4 regions of the Streptomyces sp. NPDC055955 genome follow, and region 1 is predicted to be linked to each of the others. Evidence: riboswitches for the same ligand, from Rfam matches in the RefSeq annotation. Region 1 holds a riboswitch; each other region holds the start of a gene.
The links. Region 1 has a riboswitch for cyclic di-AMP ahead of ACFC96_RS17590 (M23 family metallopeptidase). Riboswitches for the same ligand answer to the same signal wherever they lie in the genome.
Positions count from the first base shown of each region.

Region 2: it holds a riboswitch for cyclic di-AMP, as region 1 does, so the genes downstream of both, ACFC96_RS33920 (M23 family metallopeptidase) here and ACFC96_RS17590 (M23 family metallopeptidase) in region 1, are expected to answer to the same signal.
Region 3: it holds a riboswitch for cyclic di-AMP, as region 1 does, so the genes downstream of both, ACFC96_RS21665 (NlpC/P60 family protein) here and ACFC96_RS17590 (M23 family metallopeptidase) in region 1, are expected to answer to the same signal.
Region 4: it holds a riboswitch for cyclic di-AMP, as region 1 does, so the genes downstream of both, ACFC96_RS29130 (C40 family peptidase) here and ACFC96_RS17590 (M23 family metallopeptidase) in region 1, are expected to answer to the same signal.

Region 1 is NZ_JBHJYS010000007.1:377,871-382,072, reverse strand. Features, by position in the region: gene ACFC96_RS17595 (aldo/keto reductase) at 1-696, opposite strand, end outside; gene ACFC96_RS17590 (M23 family metallopeptidase) at 813-1,868, opposite strand; cyclic di-AMP (ydaO/yuaA leader) riboswitch at 1,880-2,025, opposite strand; gene ACFC96_RS17585 (PP2C family protein-serine/threonine phosphatase) at 2,285-3,391, opposite strand; tRNA gene ACFC96_RS17580 (tRNA-Met) at 3,591-3,664, shown strand; gene ACFC96_RS17575 (tellurite resistance TerB family protein) at 3,716-4,171, opposite strand.
Region 2 is NZ_JBHJYS010000021.1:112,780-116,981, reverse strand. Features, by position in the region: gene ACFC96_RS33925 (M16 family metallopeptidase) at 1-1,235, shown strand, start outside; cyclic di-AMP (ydaO/yuaA leader) riboswitch at 1,432-1,588, shown strand; gene ACFC96_RS33920 (M23 family metallopeptidase) at 1,601-2,389, shown strand; gene ACFC96_RS33915 (GntR family transcriptional regulator) at 2,655-3,341, shown strand; gene ACFC96_RS33910 (HPr family phosphocarrier protein) at 3,557-3,838, opposite strand; gene ACFC96_RS33905 (GNAT family N-acetyltransferase) at 4,016-4,202, shown strand, end outside.
Region 3 is NZ_JBHJYS010000010.1:158,513-162,714, forward strand. Features, by position in the region: gene ACFC96_RS21660 (tellurite resistance/C4-dicarboxylate transporter family protein) at 1-419, opposite strand, end outside; gene ACFC96_RS21665 (NlpC/P60 family protein) at 522-1,685, opposite strand; cyclic di-AMP (ydaO/yuaA leader) riboswitch at 1,694-1,857, opposite strand; gene pcrA (DNA helicase PcrA) at 2,112-4,202, shown strand, end outside.
Region 4 is NZ_JBHJYS010000016.1:108,534-112,735, forward strand. Features, by position in the region: gene ACFC96_RS29115 (helix-turn-helix domain-containing protein) at 1-61, opposite strand, end outside; gene ACFC96_RS29120 (ATP-binding protein) at 335-769, shown strand; gene ACFC96_RS29125 (DUF6328 family protein) at 792-1,349, opposite strand; gene ACFC96_RS29130 (C40 family peptidase) at 1,456-1,929, opposite strand; cyclic di-AMP (ydaO/yuaA leader) riboswitch at 1,933-2,110, opposite strand; gene ACFC96_RS29135 (hypothetical protein) at 2,464-2,775, opposite strand; gene ACFC96_RS29140 (ATP-dependent Clp protease proteolytic subunit) at 2,780-3,415, opposite strand; gene ACFC96_RS29145 (hypothetical protein) at 3,721-4,080, opposite strand.

The DNA of each region.
Region 1 (4,202 bases):
CCGCGCGCTGTCGACCTCGGTGCCCGGCCGGTACTTGCCCGTCAGGAACCCGGCGGCGAGGGCGTAGTACGGGACGGCCGCGAGACCGTTGCGCGAGGCGACCTCCTGGAGCCGGCCCTCGTAGGTGTCGCGCGAGACAAGGTTGTAGTGCGGCTGGAGCGCCGTGTAGCGGGCGAGGCCCTCACGGTCGGAGAAGTCCAGGGACTCCTGCAGGCGCTCCGGGGTCAGGTTCGACGCGGCGATGGCGCGCACCTTGCCGGCCGTCACCAGGTCGTCGAGGGCGGTGATGATCTCCTCGACCGGCACGGACGTGTCGTCGAAGTGCGTGTAGTAGAGGTCGATGTAGTCGGTGCCGAGGCGGCGCAGGGACTCCTCGGCGGCGGACTTGATGGTGCTCGCGGACAGGCCCTTGAAGTCGGGGTGGGCGCCGACCTTGGTGGCGATGACGACATCGGAGCGGTTGCCGCGTGCGGCCAGCCAATTGCCGAGGACGGTCTCGGACTCGCCGCCCTTGTTGCCCGGGACCCACGCCGAGTACGCGTCGGCCGTGTCGACGAAGTTGCCGCCCGCGGCGACATACGCGTCGAGCACGGCGAAGGACTGCGCCTCGTCGGCGGTCCAGCCGAACACATTGCCGCCGAGGGAGAGCGGGAACACCTCGAGGTCTGACGCGCCAAGCTTGCGAAGAGAAGTCATGGCGTGCCAGAACACCGATATGGATCAAGATATTCCGGGACCGGGCACGGCGGACCGGCAGCCCTGACGTCGGGGGGTTGCCGTCAGGACCGCCGGGGTTCGGAGGGTCGCGAGCCTCAGATCGTCAGGCCGTTGGAGCGCAGCCACGGCGCGGGGTCGACCCCGGTCGCCTGGCCGCCGGGGTGGACCTCCAGGTGGAGGTGCGGTCCTGTCACGTTCCCGGTGGCGCCGACACGGCCGATGACGTCGCCGCTGGTCACCTTCTGGCCCGCGCTGACGTTGAGGGACGACTGGTGGCAGTACCAGAGCTCCGTGCCGTCCGGCAGCTCCAGGACGGTGCGGTAGCCGTACGCGCCCGCCCAGCCGGCCTCCTTGACGGTGCCGGAGTGGATCGCCTTCAGCGGCGTACCGGTCGGAGCGGCGAAGTCGAGACCCGTGTGGTAGCCGGAGGACCACATCGAGCCGGGCTGACCGAAGGTGCCGGTGATCGTGTAGGAGGCGACCGGCAGCGTGAAGCTCTTGGCGAGCTTGGCGAGGCGCTCGGCCTCGGCCTTCTTCTTCGCGGCCTCCTCCGCCGCCTTCTTGTCGGCGGCGGCCTTGGCCGTGGCGGCGTCCTGCTCCTTGGCGGCGTCCTCGGCGGCCTTCTTCGCGGCGGCCTCCTCGGCGGCCGCGGCCTCGGCGTCGGCGGCCTGGTCCTGCTGCTGCTCGGCCTGCTGCATGATGCGGGCGCGCAGGGCCTCGCCCGCGGTCGTGCCCTGCTGGGCGTCCGCGGTGGTGATGCCGGCGCCGGTCAGCGGCGTCGCGCCGGTGCCGGACTCGTCGTCGTCTCCGGAGACATCGGCTATCAGCGCGCCCACGCCGGGCAGGGACTTGGCGTCGGGCAGCGAGTCCTTGACGGACGAGAGGTCGGGCATCGAGATGTGTACGGGAGGCTTGCCGCCCTGCGCGGTGGCGATGCCGCCCGCGCCGACGGCCGCGATCACGCCGACCCCGAGAACGGTGGAGCTGCGCGCGAGACCGCCGCGCTGCTTGGCTACGCGGTGCCTGCCGCGTACGGGACGGACGGAATCCTCGGTGGGGTTCCACTCCTCCCAGGTCCGCTCGTCCGTTTCGCCGAACTCTTCGTCGATCGGCGCGTAGGAGAACTCTGGGGCAGGCCGGTTGGACGCCACTGGGGCGCGCTCCTTTCCTTCCTTCTCGCCTACCGGGTTAGCTGACGGGTTCGGAGCAGGAAGGTCTCCTACCGACGCCTTCCGCAAGGAAAGACGTCCGATTCACCCCAAGTTGGTGGTTCCCCGGCTCCCTTGCGGGATTAGGCGCGTGCGCACGGAGCCGTCTCTTGTGACGGCTGGGACGACCGCGCTGCGTTATCGAACGTTAATAGACACCGGGGCCCGATTCCAAGCCGTTCCGACTGATCGTTAACGCCTCTGGCCTGGACTTAACGGGGCACGAGCGGGCGGAATCGGGCGAGTTGACCCGCCACTGAAACAGCTTGCCGATCTGACGGTTTGTCAAATGTTATGCGCAGCGACGCCGTTCGGCTACACAAGGTGATGACGGCACTCACCGCTGCTTCACGGCTGCTTCACGGCCGCCTCACCGCGAGCAGCGCCATGTCGTCCGTCGTGCCGCCCCCGGTGTGCCGGCGGACCTCGGCGGTGAGCGCGCCCAGCAGCGGATCGGGCCCCGAGAACATCCGCCCCGCGAGCCGGGCCGCCGGATCGTAGAAGGTGCCCTGCGCGTCGCGCGCCTCCGAGAGGCCGTCGGTGTGGAGCAGCAGCGTCGCCCCACTCGGGAACTCCGTCTCGGACGCGCGGTCGGGCCAGGTCCCGAGGTCCCCCATCCCGAGCGGCAGCGCGGGCTCCGGCGCCGACAGGACCTTGAGCGCCCCGTCACCGCCCAGGAGCAGGGGTTCGGGGTGGCCGCGGTTGATGACGCGTACGAGGCCGTTGCCGTGCGGGATCTCGGCGAGCACGGCCGTGGTGAAGCCCTCGAACTCGTCGAGGCCGTTGCGCCGCAGCCCCTCCCGCGCGAGCGCCCTCTCCAGGCGCTGCGCGACCGCCTCCAGGGTCGCCTCCTGCTCGGCCGCCTCCCGGAAGGCGCCGATGACCACGGCCACGGCGGACACCGCGCCCATGCCCTTCCCGCGCACGTCGCCCACGACGAGCCGTACACCGTGCGGGGTGTCCTGCACCGCGTACAGATCGCCCCCGATGAAGGCCCCCGCCTGGGCGGCCTCGTAGCGGGCCGCGACCTCCAGCCCGCCGATGCGCTCGGCGGGCTCGGGCAGGACGGCGCGCTGGGCCGCCTCGGCGATCTGACGCACGGAGGTGAGCTGCTCGCTGCCGCGCCGCACGACGCGGTTCATGACACAGGCGAGTACGGCGACGGTGACGACGGTGACGAGTTCGGTGATGGCGTCGCCTTCGTAGCTGCGCGTGTACCTGAGGTGCACCCCGAGTACGACGGCGACCGTCGCGAGGCCGGTCAGGAGAGTGCCGCGGGGCGAGAAGAACGGGGCCGCGACGAGCGGGGCGGCGGTGAACAGGGGCACGCCGGTGAACGTCGACGGCGTGACGTAGTCGTAGATCGCCCCGGCGACGATGAGCAGCACCGGCACCAGACGTACGAAGAACCGGGCCCGGGACAGGCTCTGCCCCGCCTCTCGCCCGTGCCCTCCTCGCTGCCCCACCAGTCGTCTCCCGCCACCGTCCGCGTCGGTCCCGCGTCTGCGCACGCCGTCGGGCCCCACCTCAGGGTTCACCCCGGACCGGCGGCGGGCGACCTGGCGGGACCGACCGGGTGAAAGGGGTTCCGGGCGGCGGATCACACAACCCTGGGCAACCGATTCGCGTTCTGTCGCCGCAATGGCGTAGAGTCGTGTTTACCGACGCGGGGTGGAGCAGCTCGGTAGCTCGCTGGGCTCATAACCCAGAGGTCGCAGGTTCAAATCCTGTCCCCGCTACTGAAGGCCGAAGGCCCGGAACCAATGGTTCCGGGCCTTCGGCCTGTTCCCCTACAGGTCGAACTCGTGCGGCGGCAGGTCCAGCATCAGGCAGGCCTCACGGACGACGGCCTGCTCGGTCTTGTCGAAGTCGCCGTCGGCGCCGCCGATGACGATGCCGATCTGGATGACCGCGCGCGCCTCGGCGGGCTTCTTCTTCGCCTTGGCGATCTCCTGGAGGACGCTGACCTTGCCGAAGTCGAAGTCGGCGGTCAGCTTGTTCAGGTTCGCGTCGAACCGGCTCTGGAGCTGGTCCGCCGGGAAGTTCTGCAGCACCTCGTTCGTGGAGATGAGCTGGGCCACGCGGCTGCGCTCGGCCGGGTCGACGTGCCTGTCGGCGGCGGCGACCAGCGCGCACATCGCCATGCTCGCGTCACGGAAGGCGCCGCTCTTCAGGTCGTTCTTCTTCGCCATGAGCTGCGTCTGCATCGTCGACGCGGACTCCTTGAAGCGATCCCACAGGGCCATGACTCTCCTCGTTCGGCGTGTACTGATCTTC
Region 2 (4,202 bases), on a different contig from region 1:
AGATCAACCTCGAAGCGCCCCTGGACGCCGAGCCCGCCGGGCTCGACGGCGTTGCCACGATCATGGCGAGGGCGTTCTCCGAGGGCACCGACAAGCTCGCGGCCGAGGAGTTCGCCGCCGAGCTGGAGCGCTGCGGTGCCACCCTCGACGCGCACGCCGACCACCCCGGCGTACGGGTCTCTCTGGAGGTCCCCGTCTCCCGCCTGCCGAAGGCGCTCGGCCTGCTCGCCGACGCGCTCAGGGCACCCGCGTTCGCGGACAGCGAGATCGAACGTCTCGTGCGCAACCGGCTCGACGAGATCCCGCACGAGACGGCCAACCCCGGCCGCCGCGCCGCCAAGGAACTCTCGAAGCAGCTCTTCCCGGCCACCGCGCGCATGTCCCGCCCGCGCCAGGGCTCCGAAGAGACCGTCGCGGCCATCGACGCGGCGGCCGTGCGCGCCTTCTACGACCGGCACGTGCGCCCCGCCACGGCCACCGCGGTCGTCGTGGGCGACCTCGCGGGCATCGACCTCGACGGCCTGCTCGCGGACACGCTGGGCGCCTGGACGGGGAACACGACCGAGCCGCGCCCCGTACCGCCCGTGACGGCCGACGACACCGGCCGGGTCGTCATCGTCGACCGGCCGGGCGCGGTGCAGACGCAGATCCTGATCGGCCGCGTAGGAGCGGACAGGCACGACCGGGTGTGGCCGGCGCAGGTGCTCGGCACGTACTGCCTGGGCGGTACCCTCACCTCCCGCCTGGACCGTGTCCTGCGCGAGGAGAAGGGCTACACCTACGGCGTGCGGGCGTTCGGCCAGGTGCTGCGCTCGGCACCGGACGGGACGGGTGCCGCGATGCTCGCCATCAGCGGCTCCGTGGACACGCCGAACACGGGTCCGGCGCTCGACGACCTCTGGAAGGTGCTGCGCACGCTCGCCGCGGAGGGCCTCACCGACGCCGAACGGGACGTGGCCGTACAGAACTTGGTGGGCGTCGCCCCGCTCAAGTTCGAGACCGCCGCTGCCGTCGCCGGGACGCTCGCCGACCAGGTCGAGCAGCACCTGCCGGACGACTTCCAGGCGGAGCTGTACCGGCGGCTCGCCGCGACAGGCACCGTGGAGGCCACCGCGGCCGTCGTGAGCGCCTTCCCGACGGACCGCCTGGTGACGGTGCTCGTCGGTGACGCAGCCCAGATCGAGGAGCCCGTCAGGGCGCTCGGTATCGGAGAGGTGACCGTCGTCACGGGCTGACCGTGACCGGTGTGCAACGAGGGGCCCCGGTGGGCGAGATGACCACCGGGGCCCTTGTATGTCCGAATTGAACCAGTGGTTGCCTGTCTGCCCTGTGGCATGCGCTACAAAAGCCCGGTTCCGTTTGTTGATTGAAAGATGCCCCGCTTAGCGTCGGTCCGGCTGTCCGCCAGATGTACGCCGCGCCCGCGGCACCGGACAGTCATCGCCGAGTCCCCCAAGGCGCGAGCCGGGGGAGCCGGGGACCCACCGTCCCTGGGGTGAATCGGACGCCCTTTCCTGAAGGGGGTCCGTAGGAGACCTTCCTGCTCCGAACCCGTCAGCTAACCCGGTAGGCGAGAAGGAAGGAAAGGATCAGCCACTCCATGGCGTTCACCCGTGCCACCGGGAAGCACCGTCGCCCGAGCCGTCTCACGCGTACCACCGCGCAGGTCGCCGGCGTCGCCGCGCTCACCACGACCGGTGTCATCGGAGGCCTCGCCGCCCCCGCCCTCGCCGCTGACGACGCGTCTCTCGAGCAGACGGGCCTGACCAAGGCCATCTCCATCGGTGACTCCCTCGCGCAGCAGATCGACGCGCAGGCCGCCGCCCAGCAGCAGGCCGCCGACAAGGCGGCCGCGAAGGAGAAGGCGGAGGCCGCGGCCAAGAAGAAGGCCGAGGAGGACCGGCGCGAGGCCGCCGCCAAGGCCAAGGCCGAGCGTGAGGCCAAGGAGCGCGCCGCCCGTGCGGCCGAGCGCAAGCGCCTGAACGCCTTCGTCCTGCCCGTCACCGGCTCGTACGTGTCGACCGCGTACAAGGCCAGCAGCGGCCTGTGGTCCTCCGGCAGCCACACCGGCATCGACTTCCACGCCGCCAGTGGCACCTCGGTGCACGCCGTGGGCGCGGGCACGGTCGTGGAGGCCGGTTGGGGCGGCGCCTACGGCAACAACATCGTCATCAAGATGAACGACGGCACGTACACGCAGTACGGCCACCTGTCGTCCATCGGCGTCTCCGTCGGCCAGACGGTCACCCCGGGCCAGCAGATAGGCCTCTCCGGGGCGACCGGCAACGTCACGGGCCCGCACGTCCACTTCGAGGCGCGCACCAGTCCCGAGTACGGCTCGGACATCGACCCCGTCGCGTACCTGCGCTCGCACGGCGTCAACGTCTGACCCTCGCCGCGTACGCGCGACAACGCACCGAAAGCCCCGGCTCGCCGAGCCGGGGCTTTCGGCGTCACCGGCCGCGGTCGTCACCGGACCGGCGCGTTCGTTCCCGGCGGCGCTGTCCAAAAAATATCCATGGATTACGGCCCGCCGTCGGAAATTCGGGCCCGCTGGAATAGAGTCGCTGGGAAAGCGCGCTGAACGGACTTCGATCGCGCTGCACGAGCGACTGTCTACCGCGTTTCGCGGGGATTAAGGCGGAGGTCGGTCCATGCGCATTCCGGCGCACTCGGTATGCACGGCGATCCGCGACGACATCGTCTCCGGTGTCCACGAGCGCGGCGGCAGACTCACCGAGGAGGTGCTCGCCCGTCGCTACGGCGTCTCCCGCGTTCCCGTGCGCGAGGCGCTGCGCACCCTGGAGGCCGAGGGCTTCGTCGTCACCCGCAGGCACGCGGGCGCGTGCGTCGCCGAACCCACCACGCAGGAGGCGGCGGACCAGCTGGAGATCCGGATGCTCCTCGAGCCGCTCGCCGCGGCCCGCGCCGCGCAACGCCGCACCGAGGCGCACCTGAAGGTGCTGCGCGGCCTGGTCAGGCTGGGTCAGGAGCGCTCCCGGCAAGGTCGGAGCGAGGACCTGCGCGCGCTGGGCGGCTGGTTCCACGAGACGCTGGCACAGGCCTCCGCCAGCCCGGGGCTGATCACGATGCTCACCCAGCTCCGCCACAAGATCGCGTGGATGTACACCGTCGAGCAGCCCGCGCGGCCCGCCGACTCCTGGGCCGAGCACGGGGCGATCGTGGACGCTGTGGCGCGCGGTGACGTGGAGCGCGCGCGGGCGCTCACGGCGCAGCACACGGAGCGCGCGATGACCGCCCACCGCCTGCGCGCCCCTCGTACGGGTGGCCGTGTGAGGACTTCGCAACATCCCGTCAACACACTGGGGCCTCAGCATTAACAAAGCCGCCGTATACAAATAGGGCGGCCTATTTCCAAGGGCTCTTTCTGTGCTGCTCCGGAATTATGGGAACGGACTCACGGAAAGACAAAGGGTCTGCTCGGAAAATCCGAACAGACCCTTTAATCGGCGCGATCTTCTGCGAGCAGTGAACGACGCCCAAGAATCCGGACGTCCGGTACGGGTCACTGTCGAGCCCCGTACCGGCCTGTGTACTAGACGGTCTCGGGAAGCTCCTCGAGCCCCTCGGAGACCAGCTTGGCCAGACGGTCGAGTGCGATGTCCGCACCCTCGACGTCGGAGGCCAGGACGATCTCCTCGCCGCCGCCGGCGCCCAGGCCGAGCACCGCGAGCATGGAGGCCGCGTTGACGGGGGTGCCGTCGATCTTGGAGATCGTCACGGGGACGCCGGCCGCCGTGGCCGCGCGGACGAAGATGGAGGCGGGGCGGGCGTGGAGGCCCTCGGCCCAGCCGACGTTGACGCGGCGCTCAGCCATGTGATGCTGCCCTTCAGGATTCTCACGGTTGTCTAGACCAGTCTCCCACACCGGTGGGCGTGCCCGATATGGGTCCTACGTACCGCCCGTACACGCCCGTCGGCCCTCATAGCGTGCCTTCGGCCCGCTCGCGCCGCGACCCGTACGACTGTCACCGCCGCGCCGTACGCTGTGCCCATGCAGACCCCGTCGGACCGGCACGCATACCCCGCCCACTGGGAAGCAGACGTGGTGCTGCGCGACGGCGGCACCGCGCGCATCAGGCCCATCACCATCGACGACGCCGAGCGGCTCACGAACTTCTACGAGCAGGTCTCCGACGAGTCGAAGTACTACCGCTTCTTCGCGCCGTACCCCCGTCTGT
Region 3 (4,202 bases), on a different contig from region 1:
CCGGTGTACGCGAGCCAGTGCGCGTCGACCGCGGGCGCGAGCGTCGCCGCCAGGACGACGAGGCCCTGCGTCGCGACGCAGCCGAGGAACACGCCCCCCGGCATCCGCGGCTTCCAGTGCCGTACGACGTTGATGAGGAGCACCGGCCAGACGAGCGCGGACAGGGCGAGGAGCGCCTCGGCCAGGGTCTGCAGGCCGAACATGGAGATCCGGGTGCCGAGGACGGTCGTCGCCGCGACCGCGGTGAGCGCGGGCGGGGTGTCGGCCTCGGAGTGCCAACGGTCGCGCTCCCGCACCAGGCGGATCGCGAAGTCCGCCGCGAGGACCAGCCAGAGGGCGGCCGCGAGCACCAGCATGATGCCGGACAGCACCGAGTGACCGGTCAGGTTCAGGCCGACCGAGATGATGCCGGTGGCCATGACGGCGGCACCGGCGGCCGGCGGGAGCTGGGACCACGTGGGTCCGGGACCTGGGGTTGCGTTCGGGCCGCGCACCGCCCGAACGTAACCCCACGAAGGTGGTCAGGCCGGGCGCACCACGCTGTGGATCGGCATGTAGTAGATCGACTCGACGCGGACGTTCGCGCCCGGCTTCGGGGCGTGGATCATCTTGCCGTCGCCGATGTAGATGCCGACGTGGCTGATGTCGTCGTAGAAGAAGACCAGGTCACCGGGCTGGGCGTTGGCCGTGGTGACGGTCGTTCCGACCTTGACCTGGTCCCAGGTCGTGCGCGGCAGCGAGATGCCGGCCGCCTTCCACGCGGCCTGCGTGAGGCCCGAGCAGTCGTACGAGTCCGGGCCCGTGGCGCCCCAGACGTACGGCTTGCCCATCTGGGACTCGGCGAAGGCGATGACTTTCGCGGCCTTGGCCGCGTAGCCGCTGCCGGTGCTGCCGGAGCCCGTACCCGTGCCGGAACCGCTGCCCGTGCCCGGGTTCTCCTTCTGGCGTGCCTCCTCGGCCGCCTTGCGCTTGGCCTCCGCCTCGGCCTGCTGACGCGCCAGCTCCTGCGCCTTCTTCCTGGCGGCCTCCTGCTTCTGCTTCTCGATCGCCGCGAGGCGCGCCTTCTCCTCGGCGGTCAGCTTCGACAGGAGTTCGCGGGCGTCGCCGAGCTTCTGCTGGACATCCCTCTTCGTGCTCCTGAGCGTGGCCTGCGAAGTGGTCAGCGTCTCCAGGCTCCTGGCCGCCTCGGTGCGCTTCTTCGTGGTGGCGGCCTGCTCGGTCTGGTAGTCGTCGACGGCCTTCTTCTGGCGGCTCGTGAGCCGGCTCATCAGCTGGTCCTGGTCGAAGTAGTCCTGCGCGTCGTCGGCGAGGAGCAGCGTCGCGGTGTCGGAGACGGCGCCCGTGCGGTACTGGGCGGCGGCGAAGGTGCCGAGCTCCTGGCGGGCCTTGTTGAGCTTCTCGGTGCGCTGCGCGACGTCGTCGAGCAGGTCGCCGACACGCTTCTGCTGCTTGGCGGTGCGCTCCTTGGCCGCGTTGTACTTCTCCGTGGCGACGCCCGCCTGGTGGTAGAGGGTGTCGACCTTCTTCTGGACCTCTTCCAGGCTCGGCTTCGGCGGCGCGGAGGGGGCGGCGGTCGCGCTCTGCGAGAGCAGGGCTATGGAGGTGAGGGCCGCCGTGGTGATTCCGACGACGGGGGCCGTGCGGGGACCGGCTGTCCTGTTGCGCGGCTTGCGGTGCGACGCCAAGGGGCGCGTCTCCTTCCCATGACCGCCTACCGGGTTAGCTGTCGGGTTCGGGCGGAGATTCGGAAGGCTGCCCTACGGCCGTGCCCTGACGGGTCGTCGGCCGATTCACCCCAAAGGTCGTGGGTCCCCGGTTCCATGCCTCGCGGCGTACTGAACTCAGCGGGGGCGACCCGCTCGCGGCGCGGTTGCCGGCGGGGGGACGGGCGGCCCGCGGAGCACGCTAGCCAACTCGTGTGGCTGCTGTGAAGGTTGATGTTCGATATGCCCGATACATTTTCGTGACCTTCGGCAATCTTGTTCGTGACCTCCGGTAACTCTCACGGAGGGTGATTTCCGCACCACGAGAGGTGGTCGGGCCTACGAAGTCGGGGGGAAGTTTCCGGGGCGGCCGTGGGTGTCAGTGGGGCGGCCTAGACTCGTAGAGCGATGAGCAGCCTCTTTGACGACAGCTTCCTGGCGGACCTCACGGCTTCCAAGGCCGGTGAGGAGCATGCCCCGCCGCCGCCCGAGGACGACATGGCTCCGGAGCACGTTCCGGACGACCTGTTCGACGGGAAGTTCGACGCGCCCCCGGCCAGAGACGCGTACTACCGGGACGGCGCCCCGCGCCCCGCGCTCGACGCGGCGGCGCTCCTCGACGGGCTGAACGAGAACCAGCAGGCGGCCGTCGTCCACGGCGGCTCCCCGCTGCTCATCGTGGCGGGCGCGGGCTCCGGCAAGACCCGCGTGCTCACCCACCGCATCGCGTATCTCCTCGGCGAGCGCGGCGTGCACCCCGGCCAGATCCTCGCGATCACGTTCACGAACAAGGCCGCGGGCGAGATGAAGGAGCGCGTCGAGTCCCTCGTCGGCCCGCGGGCGAACGCGATGTGGGTGTCGACGTTCCACAGCGCCTGCGTCCGTATCCTGCGCCGCGAGTCGAAGAAGCTCGGCTTCACGTCGTCGTTCTCGATCTATGACGCCGCCGACTCCAAGCGCCTCATGGCCCTGGTCTGCCGCGACCTCGACCTGGACCCGAAGAAGTTTCCGCCGAAGTCCTTCAGCGCCAAGATCTCGAACCTGAAGAACGAGCTGATCGACGAGGAGGACTTCGCGGCACAGGCCGCCGACGGCTTCGAGAAGACCCTCGCCCAGGCCTACGCGATGTACCAGTCCCGCCTCCGCGAGGCGAACGCGCTGGACTTCGACGACCTGATCATGACGACGGTCAATCTCCTGCGCGCCTTCCCCGACGTGGCCGAGCACTACCACCGCCGCTTCCGCCACGTCCTGGTCGACGAGTACCAGGACACGAACCACGCGCAGTACGCGCTGGTCAGGGAGCTGGTGGGGTCGGCCGACAGCGGCCGCGCGGAGGACGAGCCGCCGCGTGAGGGCGACCTCCCGCCGGCCGAGCTGTGCGTCGTGGGTGACGCCGACCAGTCGATCTACGCGTTCCGCGGAGCCACCATCCGCAACATCCTCCAGTTCGAGGAGGACTACACCGACGCGACGACGATCCTGCTCGAGCAGAACTACCGCTCGACGCAGACCATCCTCTCCGCGGCCAACGCGGTCATCGAGCGCAACGAATCCCGCCGCCCCAAGAATCTGTGGACGAACGCGGGCGCGGGCGCGCAGATCACCGGTTACGTCGCGGACACCGAGCACGACGAGGCGCAGTTCGTCGCCGACGAGATCGACCGGCTCACGGACGCGCGCGACGCGAAGGCCGGCGACGTCGCCGTCTTCTACCGGACGAACGCGCAGTCCCGTGTCTTCGAAGAGATCTTCATCCGGGTCGGCCTGCCCTACAAGGTCGTCGGCGGAGTCCGCTTCTACGAGCGCAAGGAGGTCAGGGACGTCCTGGCCTATCTGCGGGTGCTCGCCAACCCCGAGGACTCCGTCCCCCTGCGCCGCATCCTCAATGTGCCCAAGCGCGGCATCGGCGACCGTGCCGAAGCGATGATCGACGCGCTCTCCCAGCGCGAGAAGATCTCCTTCCCGCAGGCGCTGCGCCGCGTCGACGAGGCGTACGGAATGGCGGCCCGCTCGACGAACGCGGTGAAGCGGTTCAACACGCTGATGGAGGACCTCCGCACGATCGTCGAGTCGGGCGCGGGCCCGGCCACGGTCCTGGAGGCGGTGCTCGAACGGACCGGCTATCTCGCCGAGTTGCAGTCGTCGACGGACCCGCAGGACGAGACCCGCATCGAGAACCTCCAGGAACTCGCTGCCGTGGCGCTGGAGTTCGAGCAGGAGAGCGCGACGGCGGACGGTGCGGCCGAGGGTGAGGGCGAGGCGAGCGTCGGCACGCTCTCCGAGTTCCTGGAGCGGGTCGCGCTCGTCGCCGACTCCGACCAGATCCCGGACGAGGAGGACGACGGCTCCGGCGTCATCACGCTGATGACGCTGCACACCGCCAAGGGCCTCGAGTTCCCGGTCGTCTTCCTGACCGGCATGGAGGACGGCGTCTTCCCGCACATGCGCTCCCTCGGCCAGGTCAAGGAGCTGGAAGAGGAGCGCCGCCTCGCCTAC
Region 4 (4,202 bases), on a different contig from region 1:
CACGCAGCGCGCGCAGTTCCGCGCCGAGCCTGCGGCGGCGCACCGCCGGACCGTGTTTCATCCCGTCTCCTCGGACCTGCGGCCCGGCTCCTTCAGGCCGGGCGGATCGGTGTGCTGAGCCGACCGTAGAGGAAGCCGGCGGCCTGCGCCCAAATGCGGGCCATCGACGCAGAGTTCACCGCTTCGAGCGACAGATATATGCATATCTCGGGGGATCGGCTCCACCGGCCGGGCGGGAGTGGCACTCTGGCGCGAAGCACCAGTCCGGGGGGCGCCTCGAGTCATCCGCCATGTGTCGGATTCAGGCCCCGGCGAAAAAAGGGACGACGTCGCCATGGCAGATCACCAGGAAGCATCCGTCACTCTGCCGAGCGATCCCGCCTCGGTCTCCTCGGCCCGCACATATGTCGGTGACGTACTCGCCGAATGGGGCATGCCGCGCGACGCGGAAACCGCCGACACGGTCCGGCTCATCGTCTCCGAACTCGCCACGAACGCCGTGATGCACACCCGCGGACAGTCGCCCGTCTTCAAGGTCGACGTGCAGCTGGAGCGTGACGAACACCTGCGCATCGGCGTCACGGACAGCCACCCTCGCCACCCGAAGCGGCTCCCGGCCGCCGTCCAGCAGGACAACGGGCGCGGCATGGTGATCATCCGTTGGCTGACCGCCGAGTGCGGCGGGAGCCTGTCGGTCATGCCCACCCCCGAAGGCGGCAAGACCGTGTGGATCGCCCTGCCGTGGACGGTCCCTGTCCAGCAGGTGTGAAAAGGCGGCGGGTGGCGAGCGGCTACGGGGACGGGGTGTCCGTCCCCTCCTTCGCCCGCGCGAGCGAGCGCCGCACCAGACGCGGCAGCACGCCCCACAGGCCCGCACAGACCGCGAACGTGCCCGCACCCGCCGCGATCCCGGCCGCCCGCCCCGCCGCGACGTCCACGACGAGCAGCACGGACCCGGTCAGGGCGAGCACCAGTACGCTCAGGCCGGCCGTGGCGAGGCGCGAGGACATCTGCACGATCTGCGGCTTGGCGCCGCGCCGGAACAAGGCGCGGTGCAGCGCCGCGGGCGCCGTGAACAGCGCGGCGGCGAGCACCGCGAGCAGCAGCGTCGCGATGTAGGTCGCGCGCTGCACGGAGTCCAGCGCCGCGAACCGCGGAGTGAACGCCAGCGTCAGCAGGAACGCGAAGAGGATCTGCACGCCTGTCTGGGTGACTCTCAGCTCCTGGAGCAGTTCGCCGAAGTTGCGGTCCGCGCGCTCCAGCGGCGTCTCGTGCCGGTCCCGGCCTCCGCTCGGCGGGCCCGGGTCGCGTGGGGCGGCCTCGTCGCCTGCCGTTCGCTCCTCGTCCATACGACCACGAGTACCCCATTGCGAGGTTCCGAGGCGGACGGGGCCGCGCGAGCACTCTCCGGCGCCTGACGGGTCCCCAGCGCTCCCGGGGACCCGTCAGGCGGCGCTAGCGCACGCGCCCGTACCAGACGCTCTTCGTCCAGATCCGCTCGAGCCGCACCACGGCACCGGTCTTCGGGGAGTGCCAGATCCTTCCCTTCCCGGCGTAGATGCCGACGTGGTAGACGCCGCGGCCCGAGTGGAAGAAGACCAGGTCCCCGCGTTTTCGATGGGACGCGGAGACATGGCGGGTCTTGTTGTACTGCTGGGCGGCGGTGCGGGGCAGCTTCTTGCCCGCAGCCTTGAACGAGTAGAGCGTCAGGCCCGAGCAGTCGAACGTGCGCGGCCCTGTGGCGCCCCATCGGTAGGGGCTCCCCTTCTTGGAGGCCGCGATCTGGAGTGCTTTCGTCGCCGGTGGCGCGGCGTCCGCTTCGGGCGCGGCTCCGGGGACCAGCAGGCTGCCACCCGCTACGGCGAGTGTGAGGGCCGAGGCCGTTCCGGCCCGGGTGAGCAGCGACGGGACACGATTGAGCGAGGTCATGCGCAACCCTTCGTCAGCCGCCTGTGAAGGATGACCTGTCGGATTCGGGCTGGCGAAGTTGCCCGGCCGCGCAGTGCGGCTTCACCCCAAGGGCCGGCCCGGAAAACAGCTCCGGCGGCCCGTCATGCTCGGGTCCTCCACTCCTGCCGATCCACTTCTGTCGACCTGGCATCCGCACGGCGGCAGGACTCGGCGTCCGCGCGGACCGCCCCGCCGCGGCGGCGGGGGCTTGTCGTCGGAAGGGATCTTCACGCAAGAACGCCAAGAACGCAGAGCCGAACCGGCGTTAAGTGAGTGTCCTCACGACTGGCCTGTTCGGGTGGACAGAGCACCTTTCCATCCCGGCGCGGGGGTCCCGACGACGCCCGCACCAGCAGCGGAAGGCGGAATCCAGGACTCCGCGTCGGCGTTCCGCGCAACTTTTCCGGTTCCCATGTGCGAGTGCCGGCTACTCCGTATGTGGGTACCTCTTCTGGTCCGTTTCGATCCGGCTCCGGACGGTTCGCATCGATCGCTTCGTTCTTGAACGTGCTGTCAGTTGACCGGCTCCGGTGGAACTGTGACCCGTTGTGTCCTCCTTTCTCCGTCCAGGACCCGCAAAGCCTGAGCCAGCGTCGTCGCGTGGACCTCGCTCTCGCCCCGGTGGTGCATGAGCGTCAGAGCGTCCCGGAGGGCCGTCGCCCTGCCGACGAGCGCTTGCGCGGCCCGCAGTCCGCCATACGTGTGGTTGCCCCTGGCCGGGTTGATCCTGCCGAGCAGGTCGACCACTTCCAGGTAGCGGTCGAGGAGTTCGCACTCGGCCCGTGTCAGTGCGGGCAGCGGGGGCAGTTCGGGTGGCAGCGTCACCGGATCACCTGGCGCCGCGGACCGGACCGGACGTCTTGCGGTTGTCGATGACCCGGTCCACGAGCCCGTACTCCAGGGCGTCCTGGGCCTGGAGGATCGTGTCCCGCTCGATGTCGGCGGCGATGCGCTCGTGACTCTGCCCGGTGTGCCGCGCGAGCAGTTCTTCCAGCTGGCCGCGCATACGCACCAGTTCACGGGCCTGGATCTCCAGGTCGGTCGGCATTCCCTGCGCGGGCTCGGGCAGTCCTGGCTGCCGGATCACCACGCGCGCGCCGGGCAGCGTGGCCCGCTTCCCCGGCGTCCCGGCCGCCAGGAGCACGGCGGCGGCGGAGGCGGCCTGCCCGAGGCACACGGTCTCGACCTCGCAGCTGACGAACCGGATCGTGTCGTAGATCGCCGTCATCGCGCTGAACGAGCCGCCGGGGGAGTTGATGTACAGCGAGATGTCCCGGTCCGGCGCGGCGTACTCGAGGTGCATGAACTGCGCCATCACGTCGTTCGCGGAGGTGTCGTCGATCGGCGTTCCCAGGAAGACGATCCGCTCCTCCAGGAGCTTGGAGTACGGATCGAGAGTGCGGTGCCCGGCCGAGGTGCGCTCGGTGAACTCGGGCAGGACGTAACGGGCGGAAGGTCGGTTCATGGCACATGCCTCCGTGAGCGCGTAACTCTGTCGCTGCTTCTGTAAAAAATGTACAGGACGTACGGACGATCGAGTAGGGCTCGGGCTGCGAGAGACGCGAGGGGAGGGCTTTGCCGCAAGGGACGCGATGGGAGGGCTTGTGCCGCCAGGGACGCGATGGGAGGGCTCGTGCTGCAAGGGGCGCGAAGGGAGGGCTTTGCCGCAAGGGGCGCGAAGGGAGGGTTTGGGCTGCAGGAGGCGTGAAAGGGGGTCGGCCCGCGCCCGAGGCGCCGGCCGACCCCCTGCTCCGTTCTCCCGTGTCGTGGCTACCGGTCGCCGTCGTCCGAACTGGACAGGCGCAGCGCGAGGTGCTGCAGGAGGTCGGCGGTCTTGATGTCCGTCCGGCCCGAGTCGTGCACCTCGGCGAGCTCGGAGAAGAGGAACGCGAACGCGCCCACCAAGGAGATCGTCACGGGCATCAGTGCCGCGACGGTGGCCTCCGCCGCCTCCTGCACGCTCGATTCCGCAGGGATCTCGATGGAGGGGAAGACCTCTGTCACCAGGCGCCCGAGCTGGGCGTCCTCGGTCTCGATGTCGGGCTCGGCATCCTTGCTGAGCCTGCGCACCATTTCCTGGGTCTCGGTCAGGACGCCGATTGCGCGCAAGATGATCTCGCTCTGTTCCATGCGCGGAGCCTAGGCGCGCGAGGCCCCGCCGCGGGCGCTGTTCCGGGCGGGGCTCCGTCGGATCCGCGCAAGCAGCCATGCAGCACGAACAGTTGACACGTCGACGCTACGCCCGGCCACTG